DNA from 3 places in the Priestia sp. YIM B13490 genome. Region 2 is predicted to be linked to each of the others. Evidence: riboswitches for the same ligand, from Rfam matches in the RefSeq annotation. Region 2 holds a riboswitch; each other region holds the start of a gene.
The links. Region 2 has a riboswitch for cobalamin ahead of ACFX4R_RS13985 ((2Fe-2S) ferredoxin domain-containing protein). Riboswitches for the same ligand answer to the same signal wherever they lie in the genome.

Region 1: another riboswitch for cobalamin. It lies ahead of metE (5-methyltetrahydropteroyltriglutamate--homocysteine S-methyltransferase); the one in region 2 lies ahead of ACFX4R_RS13985 ((2Fe-2S) ferredoxin domain-containing protein).
Region 3: another riboswitch for cobalamin. It lies ahead of ACFX4R_RS10755 (ABC transporter substrate-binding protein); the one in region 2 lies ahead of ACFX4R_RS13985 ((2Fe-2S) ferredoxin domain-containing protein).

The regions. Positions count from the first base shown of each region.
Region 1 covers NZ_JBHZOT010000001.1:506,448-513,025, forward strand. Annotated here, with positions in the region: gene ACFX4R_RS02785 (hypothetical protein) at 1-108, shown strand, start outside; gene ACFX4R_RS02790 (metallophosphoesterase family protein) at 351-1,226, shown strand; gene ACFX4R_RS02795 (hypothetical protein) at 1,756-2,007, shown strand; SAM riboswitch class I at 2,088-2,198, shown strand; cobalamin riboswitch at 2,278-2,466, shown strand; gene metE (5-methyltetrahydropteroyltriglutamate--homocysteine S-methyltransferase) at 2,617-4,911, shown strand; gene ACFX4R_RS02805 (acetate uptake transporter) at 5,054-5,671, shown strand; gene ACFX4R_RS02810 (GNAT family N-acetyltransferase) at 5,815-6,315, shown strand.
Region 2 covers NZ_JBHZOT010000003.1:789,098-795,675, reverse strand. Annotated here, with positions in the region: gene brnQ (branched-chain amino acid transport system II carrier protein) at 1-91, opposite strand, end outside; gene ACFX4R_RS14000 (cation:dicarboxylate symporter family transporter) at 478-1,749, shown strand; gene ACFX4R_RS13995 (M42 family metallopeptidase) at 1,859-2,896, shown strand; gene ACFX4R_RS13990 (hypothetical protein) at 3,247-3,405, shown strand; cobalamin riboswitch at 3,552-3,730, shown strand; cobalamin riboswitch at 3,849-4,028, shown strand; gene ACFX4R_RS13985 ((2Fe-2S) ferredoxin domain-containing protein) at 4,130-4,510, shown strand; gene cobJ (precorrin-3B C(17)-methyltransferase) at 4,524-6,146, shown strand; gene ACFX4R_RS13975 (sirohydrochlorin chelatase) at 6,165-6,578, shown strand, end outside.
Region 3 covers NZ_JBHZOT010000003.1:170,917-177,494, forward strand. Annotated here, with positions in the region: gene ACFX4R_RS10740 (class I SAM-dependent methyltransferase) at 1-615, shown strand, start outside; gene ACFX4R_RS10745 (YpjP family protein) at 999-1,601, shown strand; gene ACFX4R_RS10750 (thioredoxin family protein) at 1,790-2,104, shown strand; cobalamin riboswitch at 2,196-2,328, shown strand; gene ACFX4R_RS10755 (ABC transporter substrate-binding protein) at 2,587-3,546, shown strand; gene ACFX4R_RS10760 (adenosylcobinamide amidohydrolase) at 3,635-4,243, shown strand; gene cbiB (adenosylcobinamide-phosphate synthase CbiB) at 4,248-5,234, shown strand; gene cobD (threonine-phosphate decarboxylase CobD) at 5,209-6,288, shown strand; gene ACFX4R_RS10775 (bifunctional adenosylcobinamide kinase/adenosylcobinamide-phosphate guanylyltransferase) at 6,285-6,578, shown strand, end outside.

The DNA.
Region 1 (6,578 bases), on a different contig from region 2:
TCATCGGCCGCCCGCAGAAAGCGAAGCCTTGCACGGAAATCAACTGCGGGGGAACAAGCGGTTCAGCTCATGTCGGCCTTTGTTCGTCCCCAGCCTCTTTCTTATTAGTAGATACAGAGAGTTCATCTTTTACCCTGTCCTATTAGTGCCTAATAAAATGGAAAGATAGGTTAGCTTATCATAATGTAGACTTTAATAGATATTCATAACTAGCAATTTCTAAAACGAAAGCTAAATGTGCGTTCTGCTTACAAGAAGGTAGTGACCATCATCAACAAATTCTCATATAAATAAGTAAGCTTGTTTACTTTTAACTAAATTTATTTATTAATAGGGGGATTAACTAGTTGATGAATTTGACGCTTCATGAACGTTCTGAAAAGTTATTAAAGCAAAGAATTAAACAATTAAATCCGAGAGATCCATTTAACTTTGTTTTTATGGGAGACAGCAGAGGTGACGGACCAAACGATAATTGTTTCACGATGAGCGGTGAATTTGAGCTTGTGTTAAAAAAGGCGGTGGAATTGAACCCGCTGTTTATTATTCATGGGGGAGACACCGTCTATACAGGGAAAAAAGAGTATTTGGAGCACTTTGTTAAGGTTGTTGAAAAAATCGCCCCGAACATTCCTATGTTTGTATGCGTAGGGAATCATGATGAACTGTACCTTGATGAAAGCAATCTCGAAAACTTCAGAGCCACTATCGGAAAAGTACACTGGGTCATTGATATTCCTGTCTTCAACTTCCGGTGCATCGCATTAAATAATGTCATCAGTCCCAAGAATAAAATATATGGATTTACAGATAGAGAGCTGAATTATTTAGAGCAGCAGCTAGAGGATGCTCCTCGTAATACCGTTGTAGCTATGCATGCGCAGCCAAATATTGGCCGGTGGTCAAATCTTGAAGGGTTTCCTGTAACGACTCCTCAAAGTCAAGAATTTTTTGATTTAATTCAAGAACACCGCGTGAAAAAAGTGTTAGTCAGCCACGTGCATGCGTATGACGAGCAGTTTATTAGAAAAAACAGAAACGGGTCGTTTACGCTTGGAAGAGGCACTGATTTTGTATTGTCAGGAGGCGCCGGCGCTCCCCTTGATTTTGAGCCGCCTTTAATTTTAAATAATTATAATTTTACGGAATTTTTTGTAAGCAGGTACGACATTTTAGGTCCTCTTCTTTGGAAGGATTTTGGACGACCTCGAAGAAATTGTTTGTAAAAACAAGAAAGTAGAAAGCTAGGTTCAAAAAAAGAGGCTGGAACAAAAGGGTTTTAGACGAAGTGAAACGAATCATCGATCAAGATGTGTGATTAGTGGTTCGTTTTTTTGTTAAGGCAAACGTAGGTTTCATGTGTATAGGTCTTTCTAGCAGGTGATTGGAGGACAAGACGAAGACTCCTGCGGGAAGCGAAGTCTTGTACGGAAATCAACTGCGGTGTCACAAGCGATTCAGCTCATGTATTCCATTTGCCTTTAGAGTGGATTCATTTGGTTATGTCTCAACCTCTTTTGGAAAAATGTGCATAACTCTTAACGAAACCTTGTAGCAGAAGGCTCAGTCAAACGTTATAATAGATAATGAATGATGATATATTCTCTATATTTGTCATATATTTGTATTACATATGTAATTAAAGAAAAACATTCACTTGATATACTGTTTAATGACTTAACTTTATCTTAAAATTTACAGTGAAATGCCTGTTTATAGAGGCTTAGAACATACACAGCAAATGGAGGAGCAATCATGGCAAACGAAAAGATGCAAGAAGGACTTGATCGTTTTATCAAGGAAGATTTAAATGACCTTTTAGGTAGACTGTTCCCCTTAATGGACCGGGAGTGTGCCGAAGAAAAAAGAAAGCTTATCGAAACAGCGGTAGAGTACATTTATTCGTCAGGATATCACCAAGGGGCAAAAGATTTAATCGAAACGCACCGAAAAGATGATTACAAATTGTTAAGGCAAAAGTTAGCGTCAGCGCCTCCTAAAAACTAATTTTTTTGAAATTTCTTTTGACAGCATAAATGTAAGGTGTTAAGATGACTCTACATTCAAAATATTATAAACAATTAAAACTCTTATTGAGAGAGGCGGAGGGACTGGCCCTGTGAAGCCCGGCAACCATTTAACATTCTTGTTGAAAAGGTGCTACATCCTGCAAAGCGTACAGCTTTGAAAAATAAGAGAGGATTTCATAGATACTATGCCTCTCTATTCGTGATAGAGAGGCTTTTTATTTTATGTGAATATGTTTTGAATGAACAATTTTATAAAAATGCATCAGGTGCTGTGTAACGAATGTACGCAGCTTAAAAGGGAAGACCGGTGAAAAGCCGGCGCGGTCCCGCCACTGTAATGGGGAGCAACTTATTAACCACTGTTTCATGTTGAAATGGGAAGGGATAAGAAGCGATGAACCTAAGTCAGGAGACCTGCCTGTTGTATGCACTTAAGCTCTACGGGATATAGAGAGGAGTGAGGAATACGTGTTGAGAAAAACAGGCTATCTCAACTTTAGTTAAGTATGCGTATCATCTCTCTTTTCATTTCGAAAAGAGAGATTTTTTAGTTTACCGATAAAAAAATATACAGGGAGTGGAAAAAATGAGCAGTGTAAAAAGTTCAAACTTAGGTTATCCAAGAATTGGTGAAAAACGAGAATGGAAAAAAGCGCTTGAGCAGTTTTGGGCAGGAAAACTAGAGAAAGATATCTTTCTGCAGGAAATTGAATCTCTTCGTCTAGGGCATTTAAAAAAACAGCGTGACGCAGGAATTGAATTGATTCCAGTCGGCGATTTTAGCTTATACGATCACGTGTTAGATACAGCCGCTATGTTCGGTCTAGTGCCAAAGCGCTTTGATTATGATGGGGGAGCGGTATCGCTTGAAACGTATTTTGACATCGCGCGAGGAACAAAAGGTGCGGTAGCTTCTACGATGACAAAATGGTTTAACACAAATTATCACTATATCGTACCAGAGCTTGAGGAATGTACGCCGGCACTTGTAGAAAATCGCCCGCTTCAATTTTACAAAGAAGCAAAACAGAAGCTGAATATTGAAGGCAAGCCCGTTGTTTTAGGTCCAGTAACATTTGTGAAGCTGTCAAAAGGATATAAAAAAAGTGAGTTTAAAGAAGTAGTTGAACAATTTGTTCCGCTTTATGCAACTATCTTAGCGGAGCTGCAAGCAGAAGGAGTAGAGTGGGTACAAATAGATGAGCCGGTTTTAGCTACAACGCTATCAAAAGAAGACCTGGCGCTTTACAAAGAAGTCTATCAAGCTTTGAAGGAAGCAGCACCGAATGTAAAAGTCATTTTACAAACGTATTTTGACAGCGTTGATTACTATAAAGAAGTCGTGTCTCTTCCTGTTGAAGGAATTGGTTTAGACTTTGTGCATGACCGAGGCGAAAATCTCACTGCCCTTAATAAATATGGTTTTCCAACTGATAAAGTGCTGGCAGCAGGAGTGATTGACGGACGAAACATTTGGCGTGAAAATTTGGACGAGCAGCTTTTAACGATCAGTGAAATTGAAGAAGCCGTATCAAAAGACCGTTTGATTCTTCAGCCTTCATCAAGTCTGCTACATGTTCCTGTCACGGTGAAAAATGAAGAGACGATTGATCCAGTATTGAAAAATGCGCTCTCTTTTGCAGATGAAAAGCTAAAGGAAATTACGCTGTTAACAAAAGCGGTGCAGCAAGGAAAAGAAGCAATAGAAGAAGAAATAAGCGTAAGCAAGCAGGCAATTCAAGCATTAAATGGATCATCTTTTCGAAATTGTCAAGATGTGCAAAAAGAGCTGAAGCAGCTGCACAGCTATAAAGCAGAGCGACAAGCGCCGTTTGACGTACGTCAGCGCGTTCAGCAAGAAGCGTTTCAACTGCCGCTTCTTCCAACGACCACGATTGGAAGCTTTCCGCAAACAAAAGAAGTGCGAAAAGAGCGTCTAAAATGGCGTAAAGGCGAGTTAAGCGATGAAGCATATGAAGCGTACATTAACGAGGAAATAAAAAAATGGATTGAAATTCAAGAAAACATCGGCTTAGATGTCCTTGTGCACGGAGAGTTTGAGCGTACGGATATGGTCGAATACTTCGGTGAGAAATTAGGAGGCTTTCAGTTTACGAAGTTTGGCTGGGTGCAATCTTACGGTTCTCGCTGCGTGAAGCCGCCGCTTATTTACGGAGATGTATCGTATGAGCAGGCGATGACGATCAAAGAAACGGTCTACGCACAGTCTCTAACAAATAAGCCGGTTAAAGGAATGCTGACGGGTCCGATTACGATTTTAAACTGGTCGTTTGTGCGTGATGATATCCCGCGCTACGACGTCGCAAATCAAATTGCGCTTGCTCTTAGAAAAGAAGTAGAAGCACTTGAAAGTCAGGGCATTTCAATGATTCAAGTAGATGAACCGGCGCTGCGTGAAGGACTGCCGTTAAAACGAGAAAACTGGGACAGCTACTTAAATGCTGCGGTGTATGCGTTCAAGCTAGCGACGGTATCGGTGCAAAACGAGACGCAAATTCACACGCATATGTGCTATTCAGAATTCGAAGAGATTATTGATGCGATTAAAGCGCTGGAAGCCGACGTGATTTCCATTGAAACGTCTAAAAGCCACGGTGAATTAATTTATGCGTTTGAAAAACATACGTACAATCAAGGAATTGGACTTGGCGTATATGATATTCACAGCCCGCGCGTACCGAAGCTTGAAGAGCTTCAGCGAAACATTGACCGCGCTCTAAAGGTGCTTGATCCTGCATTATTTTGGATTAATCCCGACTGCGGCCTTAAAACAAGAGGAATAAGCGAGACGGTTGAAGCTTTAAAAGTGATGGTTGAGTCTGCAAAACAAACCAGAAAAAATTTATTACAAAACGTTTAATAATAAGAAAGTAAAGGCCAAGCAGTGTAACCGCTACACTGCTTGGTCTTATGGGATTTTAAAAGGCCAAAAATATCCATTGACACTTCCCGCACATTTTTGTATCTTTTTAAAGGTGTTTTTAAAATCAGGGAGGTACAACATGAGTAACAACAGCACGCAGCACGTTAAAATTGTAACAGCGGATCCATCAGCGCTAGGTCTATTCGGACTTGCCATGGTGACACTTGTTGCATCGTTTCAAAAGCTTGGGGTAACCGATGGTGTTTCATTGGTATTGCCATGGGCGGTTTTTTTAGGCGGAATAGGACAGTTAATCGCGTCTATGCAAGATTTCAAACATAATAATACCTTCGGCGCAACTGCTTTTGGTGCCTTCGGGTTATTTTGGCTAGGTGTAGCTATGACATGGCTTATTCAGCTTGGAGCATTTGGAGAAGCGCTCGCAAAAGAAGCGGATCCAAAGCAGCTCGCATTTGCTTTTGTCGGCTACTTGATTTTCAGCGTTTTTATGACAGTTGGAGCAATGGGCACTCATAAAGTATTATTTATTATTTTTGTGTTAATTGATTTCTTATTCATTGGATTATCGCTAAGTACATTTGGTGTGGCATATGAATACACGCACTTACTAGCAGCAGTGTCAGAGCTATTGATTGCTCTGTTTTCATTCTATGGATCTGCAGCGGCTATATTAAATACTCACTATGGTCGAATTGTGCTTCCGGTGGGCAAGCCGTTTGGAGCATTTATCAAATAATCAAGATGTTAATTAAAAAGCGAAGTAGGGTTGAATTCTGTATGATGCAGAGGTCAATCCTTTTTTGTTTGGGCATTTTTATATATAGTAGAAAGAGATAGTTATATGTAATAGAAGCTTTTAGAGAAAAAAGAAAATACATAATGAAAGGAAACGTTCCAATGATTATAAGACAAGTGGAGGAAAAAGATTTAAACCAATTAATTACGTTAGAAAACAAAGGCTTTACACCTGCAGAAGCTGCCTCAAAAGATGCATTTATCACGCGGATCAACACTATTCCTGATACGTTTATCATCGCTCAAGAAAATGAAGAAATAATCGGATATGTGAACGGTCCCGTCATTTCAGCTCCGTTTATTACGGATGATTTGTTTGAAAAAACGATTTCGAACCCTGAGGCAGGCGGTCATCAAAGCATTTTAGGTATCGTTGTAAATCCCAATCATCATCACAAAGGAATTGCCAGTATGCTGCTAAGAGAGTTTGAAAAGCAAGCGCAGGACAAACAGCGCTTAACGGTTACTTTAACATGTAAAGAAGAATTGATTCCGTTTTACGAAAAAAACGGATATGTGAATCAAGGAGTAGCGGAGTCTCAGCATGCAGGCGTGCAGTGGTTTAATATGAGCAAGGAGCTTTAACAAACAATGAAATAGAAAAGCACAAGCTTCCTTTAAGGAGTTTGTGCTTTTTTATATTAATTTCTGTGTAGTTATTGTAAATATGTAAAAGTAAAGGTGGTATTTACATGAATAAGTACGGCTTTTTTTATTGAGAGGGTGCACAGGTGTTTAATCTATTTCGTTGCTTCTAGCGGTTGATTGGAGGGCAAGGCGAAGACTCCTGCGGGAAAAGCGGCACAGGTGAGACCCCGCAGGAGCGAAAGTGACGAGGAGGCTCAGCG
Region 2 (6,578 bases):
CAGGAAAGATTAAATTACCTGCGCCGAAGAATAGGGCAAAAAGCATAAAGCCAATAACCACTATAAATGAAAAAGGAACTTTGTTTGACACGTTAAAACCTCCAAAATTATAAATGCTTTTTATTATCGTGTTGAATAATTAAAATTTTCAGAATTTTATATTCGAATAATAAAAATAAACATGTATCGTATTATACTAACCTAAAATGCATATTTCAATATAAAATTTTATTTTTTTAATTTATTCGCTGAAATAGCAAAAATAGAAAAATACTTAGCAAAAAAATCTCAATATACAACAATTATTTGATATGATAAAACAGAACCGTGGCTTTTAAAAATTCGCATGTGCGGCCTTACATCCTTTTAGTAAAGAACTGTTTACATAAGGTGCTGTAAGGATGTATATTTATACACGGTTCGCGGAACCGCATATGCTCGATGGATGAAAGTCAACTGTGCGAAAGGAGCAAGAAAGTGAAAAGGTTAGGTCTAGCAACTCAGATTCTAATTGGACTGATTTTAGGCGTAGCTGTAGGTGCTATTTTTTATGGAAGCGATACAGCCATTTCTATTTTACAGCCGGTTGGAGACATATTTATTCATTTAATTAAGATGATTGTCGTACCGATTGTGATTTCAGCATTAATCGTAGCGGTCGCAGGAGTAGGCGATATCAAAAAATTAGGTAAGCTTGGCGGAAAAACAATTCTTTATTTTGAAATTGTTACAACCATTGCTATTGTAGTGGGGATTATTGCCGCGAACTTATTCCACCCTGGTGCAGGGGTTGATATGGGACATATTGAAAAAAGCGATATTTCTCAATATGAGGCAACGGCAAAAACGTCTGAAAGTACTGGCATTGCTCAAGAGCTTCTTCATATTGTTCCAACAAACGTCTTTCAATCGGTAGCAGAGGGCGATCTTTTACCAATCATTTTATTTTCCGTACTGTTTGGTGTAGGCGTAGCTTCGATTGGAGAGAGAGGAAAACCTGTTTTAGCCTTTTTTGAAGGCGTCTTGGATGCAATGTTTTGGGTAACTAATTTGGTGATGAAATTTGCTCCAGTAGGTGTATTTGCACTTATTGGTGTTAATATTATAAAGTTTGGTGTCGGATCACTTATTCCATTAGGAAAATTAGTGTTCGCCGTTTACTTCACCATGATTTTCTTTGTGCTTGTGGTTCTTGGAATTATTGCTAAAATGGCTGGAACAAGCATGTTTACGCTGATAAAAGTGTTAAAAGACGAGCTGCTTCTTGCTTTTACAACGGCAAGTTCAGAAGCCGTTTTACCATCTCTTATCAAAAAGATGGAAGACTTCGGTTGTTCTAAATCGGTTACATCGTTTGTTATTCCAACAGGCTACACGTTTAACTTAGATGGTTCAACCATTTATCAGGCGCTGGCATCGCTGTTTATTGCTCAAATGTACGGCATCGACCTTTCCATTATGGATCAAATTCAGCTCCTTCTTGTGCTAATGTTAACCTCAAAAGGAATGGCTGGTGTACCGGGAGCATCGTTTGTAGTTGTACTTGCTACACTTGAATCTATGGGCTTCCCTCTTGAAGGCATGGCATTTATTGCAGGAATTGACCGCATTCTTGATATGATGCGTACCACAGTTAACGTAGTAGGAAATGCTTTAGCTGCAATTGTGATGTCAAAGTCTGAAGGCGAATTTGATAAGCAAAAATCATTAAATTATACAAATGAATTAAAGAAATCAAACATAGCTTAAAACAAAACAAGCCGGGCAGCTGCCCGGCTTGTTTTGTTTGGAGCTGACTGTTATCTTTTTTGAAACATATGGTAAAATAAAAGAAATGAGAGACAAAGGAAGTGTCATAATGACGGAAACTGTTCAGTTAATTAAAAAGCTTGTTTCGATTCCCAGTCCTTCTGGAAATACAGAAAAGGTAATTTCATTTGTCGAAGACTATATAAAAGAGCTAAATATTCAAACGTACCGCAATCGAAAAGGAGGCTTAGTCGCTACTATTCCCGGTAAAGATACAGATCACCACCGCATGCTGACGGCTCATGTCGATACATTAGGTGCTATGGTAAAAGAAATCAAACCGAGTGGACGTCTGAAAATCGACTTGATTGGAGGGTTTCGCTACAATTCTATTGAAGGAGAATATTGTGAAATTGAAACTTCATCAGGAGAAGTATTTACAGGAACCATCCTTATGCATCAAACATCTGTTCATGTGTATAAAGATGCAGGGAAAGCTGAGCGAAATCAAGAAAATATAGAAATTCGACTGGATGAAAAAGTACATAGCGCAGAAGATGTTCGCAGCCTTGGAATTGAAGTAGGCGACTTTGTTTCGTTTGATCCTCGTGTAGAAATAACAAAAAGCGGTTTTATTAAATCTCGTCATCTCGATGATAAAGCAAGCGTAGCTTTATTGCTCCAGCTCATAAAAACAATTCAAGAAGAACAGATCGAACTGCCATACACTACGCATTTTCTCATTTCAAATAATGAAGAAATTGGATACGGAGGGAATTCGAACATTACGCCTCAAACAGTAGAATACTTAGCGGTTGATATGGGTGCTATGGGAGATGGACAATCTACCGATGAATACACCGTGTCTATTTGTGTAAAAGATTCAAGCGGCCCATATCATTACGGTTTGAGAAAGCATTTGGTGGAGCTAGCTAAGCAGCATGATATTCAGTACAAATTAGATATTTATCCGTTTTACGGATCAGATGCTTCTGCTGCTATTCGTGCCGGACACGATATCGTACACGGCTTAATTGGTCCAGGAATTGATTCTTCTCATGCGTTTGAGAGAACGCATCAAGATTCATTAAACCATACGTATAAGCTTCTTTATCACTATGTGCAGTCGAACATGGTTCTGCTTTAAGAAAGCAATATTTAATTAGTGTATTTTTATGCAAAATAAAGAGCAGGACGGGATTGTGATGTCTGTACTTTCCTTTCCTAAAAAAGAAGCCGGCTGTCCGGCTTCTTTTTTTAATAAATACTATATATTTTTTACTGGTGAAGCAACAGTTGGTTAAAAAAGCACCTTTTTAAAGAGGTATAATATTGCTTAAACCTTTTGTACATTTTGTTCATTTACAGAAGTTAAAATGTTTTTAAATTTTTAAAAGTTTCTTGTGACAAGTTTTGTAGAATGGGTTTTCAAAAGGAAATGGTTTCGGCATAATGTGGATATAGCGATCACTACAATAATCGGAGGCGAATCTTTTCATGTGGGTACTGACGGTATATGCTGGAAAAGAAATGAAAATGTTTGAATTTGAAACTGAAAAGCAGGCGAGAGAAGCTTTTGCCAAAACAAATGGCTGTAAAGTTCTTTCAGAAGTGGTGTATTATAATGATCCTCATTTAACATTAGTAGCTATATAATGAAAAAACAAGAGCTGACTTTATGCTCTTGTTTTTTTATAGGTGCTTGTATCTTCCGAAAAGAATAGAGTTGAAATAAAAAAAAATGTACGCTATGATATGGTAGTTACTTCTATTATTCTGATAGTTTAAAAGGTTCATATATATCAAACAGCAACAGTAAAGATGCCAAGAAGGCTTAATAGGGAAACTGGTGAAAGACCAGTACTGCCCCCGCAACTGTAAGTGTGGACGAACGAGTATAACCACTGTGAAAAAATCACGGGAAGGTTCTCAAGTAGAATGATACACAAGTCAGGAGACCTGTCTTTATTGTGAAGTTTCTATTTCTCCGGGGAGCGGGAAGGGAAACGTTGGCTTAAAGTGGCATTCGTGTACACTCTTATTCTGACGTTTTACCCGCTCGCATATTAGCGAAGCGGGTTTTTCTCGTATCGAAAAACTACATATCGTGCAAAAAAGGTGCGCAATGTTCACATTGCGTTAAATGGGAAGTCTGGTGTGAAGCCAGCGCGGTACCCGCCACTGTGAAGAGGAGCTGATTGCATATGCCACTGTATTTGGGAAGGCGCAATCAAGTGATGAATCGAAGTCAGGAAACCAGCCTTTTTCTAATGCGAAGCTTACCCTACGGGATATAGGTGGAAGTGCAAAAACTTAGTTTGAATTTTCTGCGCCTCTATCATTGATAGAGGCGCTTTTTTTAGTAAAGGAGCGAATGAGTGTGACGACGTGGAACTTAAACGGAACAAAACATCACGTATTGATTTGTAATGGAAGCAGCTGTATGAGAAAAGGTGGAGAAGAAGCCACACAAGCTATTCGAAATAAAGTGACGGAACTGGATTTGGATGAAACGGTTCATACAACGCGTACGCGCTGTAACGGACGATGCAAAGATGCTCCTGTAGCTATCGTCTATCCTTCAGGAGATTGGTACAAGCAGGTCACTGAAACCGTGGCTCACCGGATTGTCGAAGAGCATTTAGCAGGAGGCTGCAGTGTAAAGGAATCGCTTATTTATGAATATGATCAAAATGGTTTCGTTTCTCCGGAAAACAGTGACTCCATAGAAGGAATTGACAAAGTAAAAAGTAACGCATAAAGGAGGAGCTAGCATGAAAGGTAAACTGTTAGTTATTGGATTTGGGCCGGGGAGCTTTGAACATATTACACAGCGAGCAAGAGAAGCCATTCAAGAAAGTGATATGATCATCGGTTACAAAACCTATGTGGAATTAATTCAAGGACTGTTAACGAATCAGCAAATTATTAGTACGGGAATGACCGAAGAAGTAAGCCGTGCACAGGAAGCTGTAAAGCAAGCCGAAGCAGGAAAAACCGTAGCTGTCATTTCGAGCGGAGATGCAGGAGTATACGGAATGGCAGGCCTTGTATATGAAGTGTTGATTGAAAAAGGCTGGAAAAAAGAAACGGGCGTAGAGCTGGAAGTAATTCCTGGCATTTCGGCTATCAATTCATGCGCATCTCTCCTTGGAGCGCCCGTGATGCACGATGCTTGTACGATTAGTTTAAGTGACCACCTTACGCCGTGGGATCTAATCGAAAAAAGAATTGAAGCAGCTGCACAAGCAGATTTTGTAGTGGCTTTTTACAACCCAAAGAGCGGAAGACGAACAAGACAAATTGTTGAAGCGCAAAGGATTCTATTAAAGTACCGTTCTCCTGATACGCCTGTTGGTCTTGTGAAAAGCGCTTATCGTGACCGTGAAGAAGTCGTAATGACTAACTTAAAAGACATGTTAAACCATGAAATAGGCATGCTGACTACCGTTGTTGTCGGAAATTCATCTACGTTCTTTTACGACGATTTAATGATTACACCGCGCGGGTATCAGCGGAAATATACCCTCAACCAAACGGAGCAGCCGCTAAGACCGCATCAGCGACTTCGAAAAGAAGCAGAACCATGGGCTCTCGATCAAGAAGAGACTGTAGAGCAAACAGCTTCAGCAATTGAAGCAGTTCAGACCAAACCAGAAGAAACAGCAACTTCACGAGCTCTTGCAGAAGAAGCGCTTCAAGCAATTTTAGGTGAAACCACTTCTGGGGTCGTACACCAGCCAATACAGTCAATTTTCGAAGTCGCGGTTAGTCCAGGACTTGCCAATAAGAAATTCACGCCTGTTCAAATGACAACACTAGCAGAAGTTGTTGGTGAAAAAGGTACGATGGAGTATACACCTGACCATCAAATCAAACTTCAAATTCCAACAGCCCAGCCAGATGTGATTATTAAAAAGCTCCAAGCAGCTTCCTTTTTACTATCTCCGGTCGGAGACGTGTTCACAATTAAAGCGTGTGATTTTTGTGATGGAGAAAAAAGCGATGCTATTCCACATACGGAAGAATTACAAAAACGCCTCGGGGGAATGGACATGCCAAAAGAGCTGAAGCTTGGTATTAATGGATGCGGTATGGCCTGTTATGGCGCAGTTCAAGAAGATATCGGCATTGTCTATAGAAAAGGTGCGTTTGATTTATTTTTAGGAGCTAAAACGGTTGGACGAAATGCGCATTCAGGTCAAATTGTGGCGGAAGGCATAGCACCCGATGACATTGTTGAAATAGTGGAGAACATTGTCCATGAATATAAAGAAAAAGGTCATCCTAATGAGCGATTTCATAAATTCTTTAAGCGTGTGAAGAACGTTTATGGATTCGACTATCAAGATATAACACCAAAAATAAAAGTAGAACCAGCTCCGTGTGGAGATTAAAAAATGGGAGGGCATTATATGAAATCAGTTTTATTTGTCGGTCATGGAAGCAGAGATCCTGAAGGGAACGATCAAATTCGCGAATTTATTTCGACTATGAAGCATGATTGGGACGCATCTATCTTAATAGAAACGTGTTTTCTAGAATTTGAACGCCCAAATGTAAGTCAAGGCATTGATACATGTGTGGCAAAAGGAGCAAAAGATGTAGTTGTAATTCCAATTATGCTCTTGCCTGCTGGCCACTCTAAAATACATATTCCGGCGGCTATAGATGAAGCTAAGGAAAAATATCCACACGTAAACTTCGTATACGGACGTCCCATTGGCGTTCATGAAGAAGCCCTTGAAATTTTAAAAACGAGATTACAAGAATCAGGAGAGAATTTAGAAACTCCAGCTGAAGACACGGCTGTTATCGTCTTAGGGCGA
Region 3 (6,578 bases), 620 kb from region 2:
GTAGAATTGCATGTCCAAAATGAAGAGGAACCTATTTTTTTTCATCCAAATTCCGCTATGTTTAGAGTGAAGAGATGGCTGCGAGGAGAACCTGATCCGTTTATTGAAGCTGCTAGTTTGGAAAAAGGAATGAGCGTGCTTGACTGTACACTTGGTCTTGCATCGGATAGTATGATGGCGAGCGCAGCGGTAGGGAAAAGCGGGAAAGTTGTCGGACTAGAAGGCAACCGCTATGTAGCTTATTTAGTCAAACAAGGACTTTTAAATTGGGAAAGTGACGTACAAGAGTTGAACGATGCAATGAAGCGTATAAACGTGGTTCATCAAAATTTCGAATCGTTTTTGGCGTGTTGTGAAGATAATTCTTTTGATGTTGTCTACTTTGATCCTATGTTTCAAGAGCAAATTGATGAATCGAATGGAATTAACGGTATTAAAGCAATAGCACTGTATACTACGCTAACGCCAATGGCTATACAAGAAGCAAAAAGAGTAGCCAAACAAAAGATCGTGCTAAAAGATCATTGGAAAAGCAGTCGTTTTGAAGAACATGGATTTATCGTACAAAAACGAAAAACATCAAAATTTCATTATGGGACAATTGATATACAATAATAAACAAAAAAGTAAAACGAATCCTGATCATTGAAAAGACTTCCAAAACCTTTTAGGAATTAAAAAGTTTTGGAAGTTTTTTTTATGAATTTCATCTAAAGTTCATAAAAGTATGATATATTTTTGAACATAAAAATACTTTTGTGTTTAAGCATCCAGCAAAAAAGGAATATCTTGTATAGGTTTCCGCTCGGTGTGACAACCTCAAACAGAAGAAGGAAGGTGCTAACTAAAAAGTCTTCGAATGCCCGTAGGCAGCATAAATGAATAAGCAAATATAGGTAAAAAATTAATAAGTATGTTACAATACCTAGTGAGTTATAACAATGAATTTTACGATATGAAAAGACCATATGGGAAAAGATGAGAAAGGAAAGATACGAATGCCTAGATGGATAAAAAGAATGCTAGTTGTATTTATTACAGTATTTACATTTGGGCTTGTCACTCCACCAGAATATTTATACGTTGATGATGCAAAAGCGGACAAGCAACATAAAGCAGGGTATGTAAGAGAAACAACTCCTGTCACAGCTGTTATAGAAGATATTCATTTGCCATATGAAGAACCAAAATATGAAGACGTTTCATCATTTGTTACGTATGCAATGGAATCAGCTGAAAAACAGTCAGTGGAAAAATTCGGAACAAAAATTGGACCTGTCATTGAAGATGAATTTCGTCAAGCAGTGTTACCTAAAATTGAAGAAGTGCTGACCGACATTGGCACTGAACGTGAACAGTCAATTCAGAATCTCGAGATAAGCGAGCATCCTGCTGCTGGCTACGGTGAAAAGATTTTCCATGTATATGACCGGGAAACCGGTCAGGACTTAATACGATTTCATGTACGGCGTGAAAATCCTCCAAAAGATGGATACTGGTTTAATTTTCACTATCATGCGGCTGCAGATAATTTTCAGAAGCATTATGATTTAGGGAAAATTTATTGGAACCGAAACATGCCGCCTAAATGGTTTAGCTGATAATAGACACAACATTCTGCGATTTCGAAATGTTAGCTTTTTTAAGCTAGCATTTTTTTACGTCTAAAACCGTTAGGGTCTAAATAAGCTGAAACATTAGCACAACGATAAAAAAATCGTTTATAATGAAGTCAGACTTCTTACCATAGAATAGTGAGAAGGAACGAATAGATGCTGGAGGTAACACAATGAAACAATTTACGGAAGAAAAACAATTTCGCGAACAAATTAAGAACGAAACACTAAGCGTTGGGATTTTTACGACAACGTGGTGTCCTGATTGCAAACGTTTGGATATGTTCATTGATGAAATCGTTGATGAAAATACAGATAAAGCATGGTTTAAAATTGACAAGGATGAGTTTGAAGAACTTTCTGCTGAAAACAATGTAATGGGTATTCCTTCTCTTCTTGTATATAAAAACGGTGAAAAAATTGCACACTTGCACAGTGCAAATGCTAAAACGCCTGAAGCGGTCCGTGAATTTTTAGCAACTCTTTAATCCCTTAAGCTGCGAGAGCATTCTCGCAGCTTTTTTTTGTGAGAATGGCTATTTCCATTTTTCCATGAGTGGGGTATACTAGGACAAGTGAATAATCGTAAAGCAATAAGGTCTCAATTTAAAGATTGAGTGAAAAGGGAAGTCTGGTGAAAAACCAGCGCGGTCCCGCCACTGTAAGCGCTTTGTGCGTAAGTCAGGAGACCTGCCTTATTGTTAGCTGTGAAACCTTCGAGGAAGGGTGAAGCAGGGTAATGAACATACATATCAAGTATAGTGAACGGATTCTTTTCCTGCTTATCTTGACGTTACCTGCTTTGCTTTCAATTGAAAGTAAAGCTTTTTTATTTTGAAGCTGCCGGCGAGCAGTATACATAGTCAAAGCGGAAAAACGGGATAGCGCTGCTTTTTGCATGATCATTTGCTTTTTCTTTAACGTGGAGGTTTCGTATTCACAATGAACAATATATAGGGGGAGTATTTAGATGAAAAAATGGCTTTCGTATTCCATTATTGCACTGTTAGTCATCGTACTTGCTGCATGCGGTGCAGGCAGCCAAAGCAACAGTGATAAAAAAACGAAGCAAGATACGGCACAAACGTCACAAGCTGCATTTCCAGTGAAGGTAAAAGACGCGCGTGATAAAGAAATTACGTTGAAAAAACAGCCTAAGAAAATTGTTTCCTTAATGCCAAGTAATACGGAGATTGTATATGCCCTTGGCCTTGAAAAAGAATTAGTCGGTGTTACAAGCAACGATGATTATCCTAAAAGCGTAAAGAAAAAAGCGCAGGTAGGAGATATGAACGTTAATGCGGAAAAAGTTATTGCTTTAAATCCTGATTTAGTGCTGGCACACGCTTCAAGTATGGGCGTTTCGGATGAAGTATTTAAACAAATTGAAAGTGCGGGTATTCCGGTATTTGTTGTAAAAGATTCAACAACGTTTGATACGGTTTATGATTCTATTACGCAAATCGGTAAATTAACAGGTAAAACAAAAGAAGCTAATCAAACAATTAAAGACATGAAAGAAAAAGTAGCTTCAATTGAGAAAAAAGCAAAAACGATTTCAAAAGAAGATCGTAAAAAAGTATGGATAGAGGTATCAGGAGCTCCTGAGATTTATACAACAGGAAAAGGTACGTTCATGAACGAAATGCTTACTATGATCGGTGCTGATAACGTAGCAGCTAGTGAAAAGGGTTGGGTTAAGTTTTCTGAAGAGCAAGTTGTTAAGTTAAACCCTGACGTTATTATCGCAACGTATGATGCAGACAAAAATGAGATTATGAAGCGTCCCGCTTGGAGCAGCATGACTGCTGTAAAAGAGGGTAACATCGAGAAGGTTGATCAAAACAAAATCAATCGCTTAGGACCTCGTATTGTAGATGGCTTAGAGGACTTAGCAAAAGCAGTATACCCTGAGGTGTACAATAAATAAGAAGAGGGACCATATTCCAGTTCGAATTGAAAAGGGGATTGGTCCCTTTTCACATCTTAAAATTGAAGAAAGGCCTGAGCTTTTAATCATGAAAACCGAGACTTCTTATAAAACATACAGCTCAGGGGTTTTAGGAACAGGCATTACGGAAACGGACACCTTTTACAATCGATTTGTTCACAAAGACTATTATTCAGATACTCCTTCTTTGGAGTATGAGCAATATTTGATGAAAGAAAATGTGCGCCATGAGCAAATCGTAGGGTTGATGACAGCCGTGTGGTTAAAAGAAAGAGCGGTTTACTGTTATGAAGGCTACGGAGTAAGAGTAGCTTCCGTGATAACGGCTGGAATAGGAAACGCAGTAGATATTACAGCTGACGAAGCTGTCCCGTTCTATTCCTCTCCTGGTACAATTAATATGTTTTTTTTCGTGGAAGGTACGCTTACGGATGCAGCGTTTTTACAGCTTTTTATTGCGGCCACAGAAGCTAAAACAAAAACGCTGTCACAGCTGGGTGTCATAGATCCGGCTACAAAGACGATTGCTACGGGAACATCTACGGACAGCATCTCAGTTGCAGCGTCTCAGCAAGGATCATTATATGAATATGCAGGCTCTATGACCGCTTTAGGGCAAGCGGTAGCCAAGCTGGTGAAAATAAGCTTAGAGCAGGGACTTAAGGGAAAGAGGTGAAGAAATGAGTATTACACAAGCGATAATTGCACACATGACGGCCATGACGATTGCTTTACTAATTGACCGAATTATAGGCGATCCCGAAAATTGGCCGCATCCCGTTCGCTGGTTTGGCAAATGGATTTATTGGATAGATTCTAGATTAAATAAAGGTGCAGGAAAACGATTCAAAGGATTACTTCTTGTGATAAGTATGGCTGTGCTCGCAGGAGTTGTTCCCTTTTTGTTCCTCCATGCTTTGTACGGAGTTCATTTTATAGCAGGTGTTTTAGTAGAGAGCGTAATGATTGCGACTACTATATCCACTCGTTCTTTAAGCGAAGCTGCTTATAAGGTACAAAAGCCGCTTCAGCTAGGAGATATGGAGAAAGCTAGATATGAAGTAAGTATGATTGTGGGACGAGATACAGATCGTTTGTCAGAAGGAGAAATTGCCAGAGCGACGGTAGAGACCGTGGCTGAAAATACAAGTGATGGTATTACAGCTCCGCTTTTTTATGCATTTATAGGAGGAGGAGCCCTAGCCTTTTTTTACCGAGCTATTAACACATGTGATTCGATGGTTGGGTACAAAAATGACCGCTACTTTCTGTTCGGCTACTTTAGTGCAAAAACCGATGACGTATTAAACTATATTCCAAGTCGGTTAACTGCAGTGGTGATGACGGCTGTTAATGTAGCAAAAAGCCAGTATTCTCTTGGGCATGTAACGAGTTTGATTAAGCGTGATGCTAAGAAGCATCCTAGCCCAAATAGCGGATACGGGGAAAGCGCAGTGGCTGCTCTGTTAGGTATTCAACTCGGCGGGCTTAATACATATAAAGGCATAGAATCTAATCGTGCAAAAATGGGTGAACCACTCATTCCTCTGCAAGCCGGTCATATTGAACAAGCTGTTTTCATTATGAAAAGGACGGTCTATGCTACGTGGTTATTATATCTTTTGTTAGGAGGAGTTATTAGTGCTATTACCTACACATGGAGCTAATCCTAATGTCTTTTTAAAAGCAATAGGGGCCGAGAATTTGTCGCATATAAAAGACTTTAGCGTGAATACAAATCCTTTAGGGGCTCCCCTTGTGCTTCACGAAAAGTGGAACGAATTCAAGGGTGCAGCGTTTAGTTATCCTGACCCTCAAGTAACGGAGCTGAAAAATAAACTTGCAGCTCATCATCATGTTTCAGGTGCTCAAGTGCTGCCTACAAATGGCGCCGCTGAAGCGTTTTTCCTTATTGCTTCGTTATTTTCAGGAGAGAAAGCAGGGATTGTACAGCCGACTTTCGTTGAATATGAACAGGCAAGTAAAGCTTATGGATGTGAAGTGACATACGTTCCTTTATCTGAAGAAAATGGCTGGAGCTGGGATATAGAGTTGATTATGAGCATTCTTCCGGACATAAAAGTACTGTGGATTTGTCATCCAAATAATCCAACGGGCGTTATGTATAGTCATGAGGAATGGATGAAAGTAGTAAAAGCTGCTGCTCATCATGGTACATACTTAATGATTGATGAGGCATTTATTGATTTTGTCGAACATCAGCCTTCATTTGATTCTCTTATTCTGGATTATGAGCATATCATTGTTGTGCGTTCCATGACAAAGATGTTTAATATTGCCGGGCTTCGTCTTGGCTATATTTTGGCAAATGAAAAAATCATTAGCAAGATGGCTAAAAAGCAGCCTCCTTGGAGTGTAAATGGCTTGTCGCAGCAAATAGGCATGATATGTGTGGATGAAAAAGATTTTGTAAAAGAAACCGTACATTATATTAAACAAGAACGGGAACGAATCTTGAGTCAACTAAAGGAATGGGGGCTTTTGGTTTCTCCTTCTCAAACAAACTATTATCTTTGCAGCGTTCCGTCTTCTATTAAAACGCGCGAATGGCTTGTCTATTTAGCAAGCCATGGCGTGGTAGCTCGTCATACTGAAAACTTTCCATTTTTAAATGGACGCTATATCCGTTTGGCTGTGAAAACGAAAGAAGAAAATGACTATTTACTTAACGTAATCAAACAAGGACTTGATGAAATATGATCATCTTTATTAGCGGAGGCGTTCGAAGCGGAAAATCAAGTGCAGCGGAGAACATGGTTCAAACTTTTTGTACAAAGCGCGCTGTTTATATTGCCACAAGCAGGCAAACAGATAAGGAAATGCAAAAACGCATCCAGCTTCATCAAAAAGAACGCCAAGCAGCGAACACGCCTTGGGTAACGATCGAGCAGTCTGTAGATTTACAACAAATTCTGCCAAATCTTCAAAGTGATGATGCTATACTTTTGGATTGTGTCACGAACTGGCTTGCCAATGAGCTTTTTTCAACA